Regions from separate parts of the Mesorhizobium sp. B2-3-15 genome, predicted to be linked through region 1. Evidence: predicted binding sites of a transcription regulator. Region 1 holds the regulator's gene; the other holds the start of a gene.
The links. Region 1 encodes HrcA, which represses chaperone genes, less so after heat shock. Its sites were predicted from a motif close to GTTAGCACTCNCNNNNNGNGAGTGCTAAC; they were not measured.
Positions count from the first base shown of each region.

Region 2: FJ954_RS23000 (co-chaperone GroES) is a predicted target of HrcA. The motif match lies at 2,971-2,999, and genes of this name have one in related genera.

Region 1 is NZ_VFVO01000001.1:581,464-585,941, reverse strand. Features, by position in the region: gene rdgB (RdgB/HAM1 family non-canonical purine NTP pyrophosphatase) at 1-148, opposite strand, end outside; gene FJ954_RS02915 (VOC family protein) at 148-558, opposite strand; gene rph (ribonuclease PH) at 742-1,458, opposite strand; gene hrcA (heat-inducible transcriptional repressor HrcA) at 1,614-2,696, shown strand; gene FJ954_RS02895 (hypothetical protein) at 2,799-2,996, shown strand; gene FJ954_RS02890 (sorbosone dehydrogenase family protein) at 3,081-4,445, shown strand.
Region 2 is NZ_VFVO01000012.1:42,522-46,999, forward strand. Features, by position in the region: gene FJ954_RS22985 (DUF982 domain-containing protein) at 97-405, opposite strand; gene FJ954_RS22990 (hypothetical protein) at 523-747, opposite strand; gene groL (chaperonin GroEL) at 809-2,440, opposite strand; gene FJ954_RS23000 (co-chaperone GroES) at 2,500-2,814, opposite strand; gene FJ954_RS23005 (usg protein) at 3,197-3,475, shown strand; gene FJ954_RS23010 (hypothetical protein) at 3,564-3,773, opposite strand; gene FJ954_RS23015 (ATP-binding protein) at 3,770-4,478, opposite strand, start outside.

The DNA.
Region 1 (4,478 bases):
CCGGTTCGGGCAGGCCATACGCCTTGGCTGATTTCGCCTCGAAGCCGAACGGTCCCATCAGCTCGGCGAATTCGCGCAGCTTGCCTTCATTGTGGCTGGCGACGACGATCTTCTTGCCATCGAGCGTATGGAGGTTTGGCGAATGCATCAAAGGCCCCAGATTCTCGGCTCGGCGAACTCGATCGAATTGCCCGAAGGGTCGCGTATATAGATCGAACGGCCGCCTTGCGGCCATTCGAATTCGCTTTCGACGGCGATTTTCTTCGCCAAGAGATGGGCTTTCCAGCCGTCGATTTCAGCGGCGTTTGCGGCAAAGCACAGATGGCCTTCGCCGACCGTGCCGTGCGGCGGCACCTTCAGCCGCGCATCCGACGCCGGGGGAATTCTGGTCGCCTCGGCGTTGAAGACGAGCAGGACGCCCGGGCCACAGCGGAAGAACAGGTGGCGGCCTTCTACCTTGCCAAGCAGGGTGAGGCCGAGGATATCGGTGTAGAAGACCTCTGCTTCAGCGAGGTCGGTGACATAGAGGGCGGATTCAAGAATGGCAGAGGGAGTCACGAGGCACCCCCCTCTGGCCTGCCGGCCATCTCCCCCGCAAGGGGGGAGATCGGCAGCGTGAGCGCCAGCTCATGGTATTCTATGCTGATTATTGGCGAAGCTCTCGACAACATCCGATCTCCCCCCTTGCGGGGGAGATGCCCGGCAGGGCAGAGGGGGGTGCCCAGGCTCCGCATGAATAAACTAAGCCACCGCCATCTGCTGCAGGCTGACCAACCGGGAAATGCCCTTCTTGGCCAGGCCCATCAAGGCCGCGAACTGCTCTTCGGAGAAGGGCTCGCCCTCGGCGGTGCCCTGGATCTCGACGATGCCGCCCTTGCCGGTCATGACGAAATTGGCGTCGGTGCCGGCCGAGGAATCCTCGATATAGTCGAGATCGATGACCGGCTGGCCGTCATGGATGCCGCAGGAAATCGCCGCGACATGATCCTTCAGCACTTTCGAAACGCTGGCCATCTGCCGCGCTTCCATCCAGCGCAGGCAGTCATACAGCGCCACCCAGCCGCCGGTGATCGACGCGGTGCGGGTGCCGCCATCGGCCTGGATGACGTCGCAGTCGACGGTGATCTGCTGTTCGCCCAGCGTCTGCAGGTCGACCACGGCGCGTAGCGAACGGCCGATCAGCCGCTGGATTTCCAGCGTGCGGCCGCCCTGCTTGCCGGCGGAGGCCTCGCGGCGCATGCGCTCGCCGGTCGAGCGCGGCAGCATGCCATATTCGGCCGTCACCCAGCCCTTGCCGGAATTGCGCATCCAGCCAGGCACCTTTTCCTCAAGGCTGGCGGTGCACAGGACATGCGTGTCGCCGAACTTCACCAGGCACGAGCCTTCGGCATGCTTGGAGACGCCGCGCTCGAAGGATATGGCGCGCATTTCGTCGAATTGGCGTTTGGAGGGGCGCATTCGGCCTGCTTTCTTGTCATTTTTTTGAATCGTGGCCGGCTTTTAGACGCATGCAGGGCACGGCGCAAAGGAAAAGGGGCGGTGACCCGACACAGACACCGGGTTGCGCGCGGCCCACCGAAGTCTATATCCTGGAACCGGAGGTTTTTAGCCGAATGACCAAGGCAGTCGATCCCGCCTCGCAGTCGCTGGCTCTTCAGTCGCTCGACATGCGCTCGCGCGACATCTTCCGGCGCATCGTCGATTCCTATCTGCGGGACGGCGAACCCGTGGGCTCGCGCAGCCTGTCGCGCATCCTGCCGTCCTCGCTGTCGCCCGCCACCATCCGCAACGTGATGAGCGACCTCGAGCATCTCGGGCTGATCTACGCGCCGCACATCTCGGCCGGGCGCCTGCCGACCCAGGCTGGCCTGCGTTTCTTCGTCGATGCCTTCATGGAGCTTGGCGACCTCTCCGACGAGGAGCGCCGCACCATCGAGGCGCAGGTGCGGGCCTCCGGCTCCGGCGCGACGCTGGAGCATATGCTGACCGAGGCCAGCCAGATGCTGTCGGGCATGTCGCGCGGCGCCGGCCTGGTGCTGGCCGCCAAGAACGAGGTGGCGCTCAAGCATATCGAATTCATCCAGCTGGAGCCGACCAAGGCGCTTGCCGTGCTGGTATCGCAGAATGGCGATGTCGAAAACCGCGTCGTCGAGCTGCCCGCCGGCATCACCGTCTCGCAATTGCACGAGGCCTCGAATTTCCTCAACGCGCATATTCGTGGCCGCACGCTGGCCGAGGCGCGCACCGAGATCGCCCGCATCAAGGAAGAGACGAGAGCCGCCCTCGACACGCTGTCGCAGGACCTCGTCGAGAAGGGACTTGCGGTGTGGGCGGGTGCCGAAAGCGGCCTGCCGGCGCGGCTCATCGTGCGCGGCCGCGCCAATCTGCTGGAAAACGTCACCGCCCAGGCCGACATCGAACTCTTGCGCCACCTGTTCGAGGACATGGAAACGCAGGACGGGCTGATCCAGCTGCTCGACCTCGCCGAGCAGGGATCGGGCGTGCGCATCTTCATCGGCTCGGAAAACAAGCTGTTCTCGCTGTCGGGCTCGTCGCTGGTGGTGGCGCCCTATCGCGACAAGGACGCCCGCGTCGTCGGCGCGCTCGGCGTCATCGGCCCGACAAGGCTGAACTATGCCCGCATCGTGCCGATGGTGGATTATACGGCACAGCTGATTTCCCGCATGCTGAGGTAAGGAATCCCGGAATTATTGCTTTGGTTTCCATGCCGGAATTCGACCGCGAACGACTTTCCTGGCGGGACCGTAAATCCAGACAGGCTGCAAAGGAGAAAAAGAATGGCGCTGGAATCGTTCAAGGCCCAGATCAGTCTGCTGCTCGAGGAGATGGTCAACCAGCCGGAGGACCAGCACGAAATTCAGGAACAGCTGCGCGAAAAACTGCGCGAGATGCGCGCCATGGGCCTCCCATTGCCGGCCGATCTCGTTGAATTGGAAAAACGCCTGGACGACGATTTTTACGCTGCCGGGACCTGATCCGAGAAGTTTTGAGCATCGAGCGCAACGGAACCCACGAGCAAACCGATCGTTGGTTTCCTTCATGACCCGTTGGAGGAAGTGATGCGATTGGCCGGACTGGCGATGTCCGCACTGTTTGTCACGACCGCGGCGCTCGCCCAGCAAGCCGACCAGCCTGTGCTCAAAGGCCCGGCCGCCTTCGGCGACTGGCGGGCGGACAGGCCCGGCGTGCGCCGGCTGATTAAGCCGGAAGACCTGCCGAAACCCTATGTCACCAAATCCGCCTCCAACAGCGCCGGCGTGATCGACATGCCGGCGGACGCAAAGCCGCATTTGCCGCCGGGGTTTTCGGCCGAGTTGATCGCCTCGGGGATCGACAATCCGCGCGTCGTGCGCATCGCACCCAACGGCGACCTGTTCGTTGCCGACAGCAAGGCCAACCAGCTCCGCGTCTATCGCCTGGCGAAGGGCAGCGCGAAAGCCGCTGAGAAAAGCATCTTTGCCGGCGGTCTCAACCGGCCCTATGGCATTGCCTTCTATCCCCCGGGCAAGGACCCGCAATGGGTCTACGTCGCCAACAGCGACAGCATCGTGCGCTTTGCCTACGGCAATGGCGACCTGAAGGCCTCGGGCGAGCCGCAAACCATCGTCGCCGACATTCCTTCGACCCACCACTGGACCCGCGACATCGCCTTCTCGCCCGACGGCAAGACACTTTATCTTTCCGTCGGCTCCGGCTCGAATGTCGCCGAGGACATGGGCAAGAGGCCCAGGGGCGGGCTCGACGCCTGGGTCAAGGCTAAGCCGCTCGGCGCCAGTTGGGGTTCCGAGGCGGGCCGGGCCGAGGTCCGGGCCTTCGATCCCGACGGCAAGAACGGCCGCACAGTCGCCACCGGCTTGCGCAACTGTTCGGGCATGACCGTCCAGCCGGCGACCGGCGCGCTATGGTGTGTCGTCAACGAGCGCGACGGGCTCGGCGACAATGTGCCCGCCGAATACGCGACATCGGTCAGGGAAGGCGCCTTCTATGGCTGGCCCTGGTATTATATCGGCGACAATGAGGACCCGCGCCACAGGGGCGAGCGCCCCGACCTCGCCGGCAAGGCTGACAGTCCCGACGTGCTGATGCAGGCGCATTCGGCGCCGCTCAACATCGCCTTCTACGATGGCAAGGATTTGCCCGCCGACGCCGGATTTCCCCAGGCGTATCGAGGCGACGCGTTCGTTGCCCTGCACGGTTCGTGGAACCGCGGCAACAGGACCGGCTACAAGGTGGTCCGGCTTCTGTTCAAGGACGGCAAGCCAACCGGCGAATACGAGGATTTCATGACCGGCTTCGTCGTTTCGAACGGCGAGGTGTGGGGCCGCCCGGTCGGCGTTGCGGCGGCCGGCGACGGATCCTTGATCGTCTCCGAGGACGGCAACGGCACGATCTGGCGCGTGACTTATAGTGGCGACCGCTCCTGACCCTTGCTTGCGAACCGGGCCATTGCCGTCTGG
Region 2 (4,478 bases), on a different contig from region 1:
TCGCCTCGGGGAACCAACGCTGATTCAACCCGATGGCCATCGCTTGGTTCCCCGCGGGCTCGCGCCCGCCACCGCCGCGAGGCGGATCGCTGAAGATCAGACGGACCTGCCGCCTCGCCCCGCCTGCAGCGCATTGTCCATCGCAGCGGCCGGCGAAACCATATCCGGCAGCAATATGTCGTTGCGGCGTGCGAAGGTGACCAGCGTCGCGCGCACCGTCTCCGGGTCGATCTCACCGGCGATGCCCGCCTTGCAGGCATTGAGGGCGACGGCATGAGCGCCGTTGCGGCTGGCGGCCGGCCAGTCCTGCAACAGCGCGTAGGCTTCCATCACGCTTTCGATCTTCCTCGGAAAGCCCATTCCGACCAGAATGGTCACCGGTTCTTCAAACTGCCAGCGATTCATGGCTTGTGCCTCCTCTCGATTGTGCGGACCCGCGGCGGGCCGAACACCGGAAGGCGCGGCCCGCCGCGTAAGGTTCATGGGACTGCCCGTAAGGTTCAGGGGACTGAATGTCAGCGCTCAGCCGCCGGCCGAGGCCTCGGACGCCTCCGACACCTGTTGCGCGGCCAGGAACATCAGCGTCGCGGCAACGGTCCGCCGCTTCCAGCCGGCGGCTTCGGCCCTGTCGAGCAGTTCCGCCAGCAGCGGCTTCAACGCACCGCGGCATTCGCTTTCATAGGCCAGGAACTCCTTTGCCTGATGTGTCGGCGCGGGCACGGGCCCAAGGTCAGCAAGCGCATCCATATCTCTCTCCCTTCAACCGATGCCCGCTCCCTGTCGAGGGAGCGGGCGGACTGGTCGGACCTCAGAAGTCCATGCCGGCGCCGGCCGGCATTGCCGGGCTGGCGGCTTCCTTCTTCGGCTTCTCGGCCACCATTGCCTCGGTGGTCACCAGCAGGCCGGCGACCGACGCCGCATCCTGCAGCGCGGTGCGCACCACCTTGGCCGGGTCGATCACGCCCTGGCCATAGAGATCGCCGAACTCGTTGGTCTGAGCGTTCCAGCCCCAGCCGAATTCGCTCTTCTCGCGCAGCTTGCCGACGATGATCGAGCCTTCAGAACCGGCATTTTCCGCGATCTGGCGGACCGGCGTCTCGATGGCGCGGCGCACGATCTCGACACCGGTCTTCTGGTCGGCATTGTCCGTCTGGACAGCATCGAGCGCCTTGGCGGCCCGAAGCAGCGCGACGCCGCCGCCGGGCAGCACGCCTTCCTCGACAGCCGCGCGGGTCGCGTGCAAGGCATCGTCGACGCGGTCCTTGCGCTCCTTGACCTCAACCTCGGTCGAGCCGCCGACGCGGATCACCGCGACACCGCCGGCAAGCTTGGCCAGCCGCTCCTGCAGCTTCTCGCGGTCATAGTCGGAGGTGGTCTCCTCGATCTGGGCCTTGATCTGCGCGACGCGGCCCTGGATTTCTTCCTTGCGCCCGACGCCGTCGACGATGGTGGTGTTTTCCTTTTCGATCACCACCTTCTTGGCGCGGCCCAGCATCTCCAGCGTCACATTCTCGAGCTTGATGCCGAGATCCTCGGAGATCGCGGTGCCGCCGGTGAGGATGGCGATGTCTTCCAGCATGGCCTTGCGGCGGTCGCCGAAGCCCGGCGCCTTGACGGCCGCGACCTTGAGGCCGCCGCGAAGCTTGTTGACGACCAGCGTCGCCAGCGCCTCGCCCTCGACATCCTCGGCGATGATCAGTAGCGGCTTGCCCGACTGGACCACCGCTTCCAGCACCGGAAGCAGCGCCTGCAGGTTGGCGAGCTTCTTTTCGTGGATCAGCACGTAGGGCTCGTCGAGTTCGACGCGCATCTTGTCCTGGTTGGTGACGAAATAGGGCGAGAGATAGCCCCGGTCGAACTGCATGCCTTCGACGACTTCGAGTTCGGTCTCGGCTGTCTTGGCTTCCTCCACCGTAATGACGCCTTCATTGCCGACCTTCTCCATCGCTTCGGCGAGGAAGCGGCCGATCTCGGCGTCGCCATTGGCGGAGATGGTACCGACCTGCGCGATCTCGTCGTTGCGAGTCACCTTGCGGGCGTTGGCCTTCAGCTCGGCGACGACGGCGTCCACCGCCTTGTCGATGCCGCGCTTCAGGTCCATCGGGTTCATGCCCGAGGCAACGGCCTTGGCGCCCTCCTTGACGATGGCCTGGGCCAGCACGGTCGCGGTGGTGGTGCCGTCGCCAGCAAGGTCATTGGTCTTGGAGGCGACTTCGCGCACCATCTGCGCGCCCATGTTCTCGAACTTGTCCTCAAGCTCGATTTCCTTGGCGACAGTGACGCCATCCTTGGTAATGCGCGGCGCACCGAACGACTTTTCGATGACGACATTGCGCCCCTTGGGGCCGAGCGTCACCTTCACCGCATTGGCCAGGATATCGACGCCGCGCAGCATCTTCTCGCGCGCTTCGGTATGGAATTTTACCTCTTTGGCAGCCATTGGATCACTCCTCTATCTCTAGGCAGCATTCGTTGACTGGTGGATTTTCTAAGAAGCCGTCAGGCGGCCTTCTTCACTTGCGCGGTCTGTTCGATCACGCCCATCACGTCACTTTCCTTCATGATGAGCAGGTCCTCGCCATTGAGCTTGATCTCGGTGCCGGACCATTTGCCGAAAAGGATACGGTCACCCACCCTGACATCCAGTTCGGTCAGTTTGCCGCTGTCGTCGCGCGCGCCGGGACCGACGGCGATGACTTCGCCTTCCTGCGGTTTTTCCTTGGCGGTATCGGGAATGATGATGCCGCCGGAGGTCTTTTCCTCGGCCTCGATGCGGCGGACCAGGATACGGTCATGTAATGGACGGAACGCCATGTCGTTCTCCTCTTGGGACAAACAGGTTTTCAGCTTCTTCCACACCGGACCGGCAATTCGGGCCGATGCGGAATGCGGCGACCCTTTGTCAGGCATCGCGCGCGCATATCGAGCTAGTTTTCCCTTTTTTCGGTTTCAAGAGGCCGGCCAGAAAATTTTAGCACTCACGCCGTCGGAGTGCCAACTCACTGTTATAGCGGTCTTATTCGCTCTACGTCGGGAGCCGCCGCTTGAATTTACGCCTAGATCCGGCAAAATTATCCGAGCCGGTACCATCGCCGGCGCCGGAACCGCTCACCCTCTCAAGGAGTTGTTTCCCGGCGGCGCACATCGATGGGCCGAGAGACTTTTTCGCCATTGCGGCCACCGGAAGGAGACACGAATGATCGCAAGCGTCAGCAAGGAGTTCCGCCTCCAGATGGAAGGCTATGGCCTGACCACCGCACAAATCCATTACCGTCTGCCTGACCATCGGAGCCTGCTGCAGCTTTATGTCTGGCAGGACTACGACCTCGCGCCGGAGTTCCCCGAACTCAAGGGCTTTCTCTCCTATTGGGAGCGCGAATTGGACGGGCCGCTTCACTCCGTCCACATCGCCCACCACCGGCTCATCACCCCATCGGAATGGCGGGCGGTCGACGGTGTCATCACGGTCCAGTAAGGGCGGCGTCATCGCGCGGTGCTGACCTTACCAGAAGCCGACCAGCGACCTCAGCATCGCCTTCGCACCCGCCGTCTGCAAGCAAGCTTCAGATACGATGATTGACCAGCGCCACGCCGAGCCCGGCAAGGATCGAGCCGCAGGTTCCCGGCACCAGCCACCCGGCGCCGCTTGCCGGGGACCGCGCAAGCGCCAGCGAGGCGATGCCGGCCGCCGCCAGGTCCGCCATCGAGAACCAGCGGATCAGCGTTTGTCGATGAAATCGCGATGCCGCCACGGCCGCGTTGGATGCCCTCACAAAGCCAGGCTTCCCTGTTCCGCCCCCTCGGCATTGGGATCGCCGGGCGCCGTTGCCCAGGCGAGTTCGACCAGCGTCACGGTGCGCTTCCCCGTGCCGTCGACCTGGCAGACGATGAGGCCCTGCTCCTCGATATAGGTGAGCAGCCGCCGGGCGCGGCGCAGGGAGTGCGAGCCGTAGGCACGGGCGATCGCGCCATCGCTCGGGCACGGCCAGCCCTCCTTCGCCGCGCGCGCGATCATCATGAACACGCCTTGCATGTCCTCCGGCAGCAACGAAGCGCGCACCGAGACGTCGCGCCACACATCGTCCTCGCTGGCTTCGGCCCCCAGCCCGGCACGGGCGCGCGTCAACATGCGGCGGAAGGCGGGCAGGTCCGGCACGACCGAGGCGAGCCCCTCGATGCGGCAGCGCACGACAAACTCCTGGTAGAGCACCCCGATCACGCGGAAGCCCGCGTCAGGTTGTGCAAGAATGGCGCGCAGCACGCGGTCCACCCGCTCGCGCCGCTCCGCCAGATCCTCGGCGCTGACTTGCTGCTCCGCCGGTTCGGGGCGGATTTCCAGCGCAGCCGACTTCGCCGCTATCAACTGGTCGAGCAGGTCCGGCGACGCCACCCGGCGCGGCGCGCGCATCGTCTCGGGCGGCGGGGCGGCCAGGATGATGGCGCGGGCATCCTCGAGCGCCGCCTCCGGCAGCGGCATC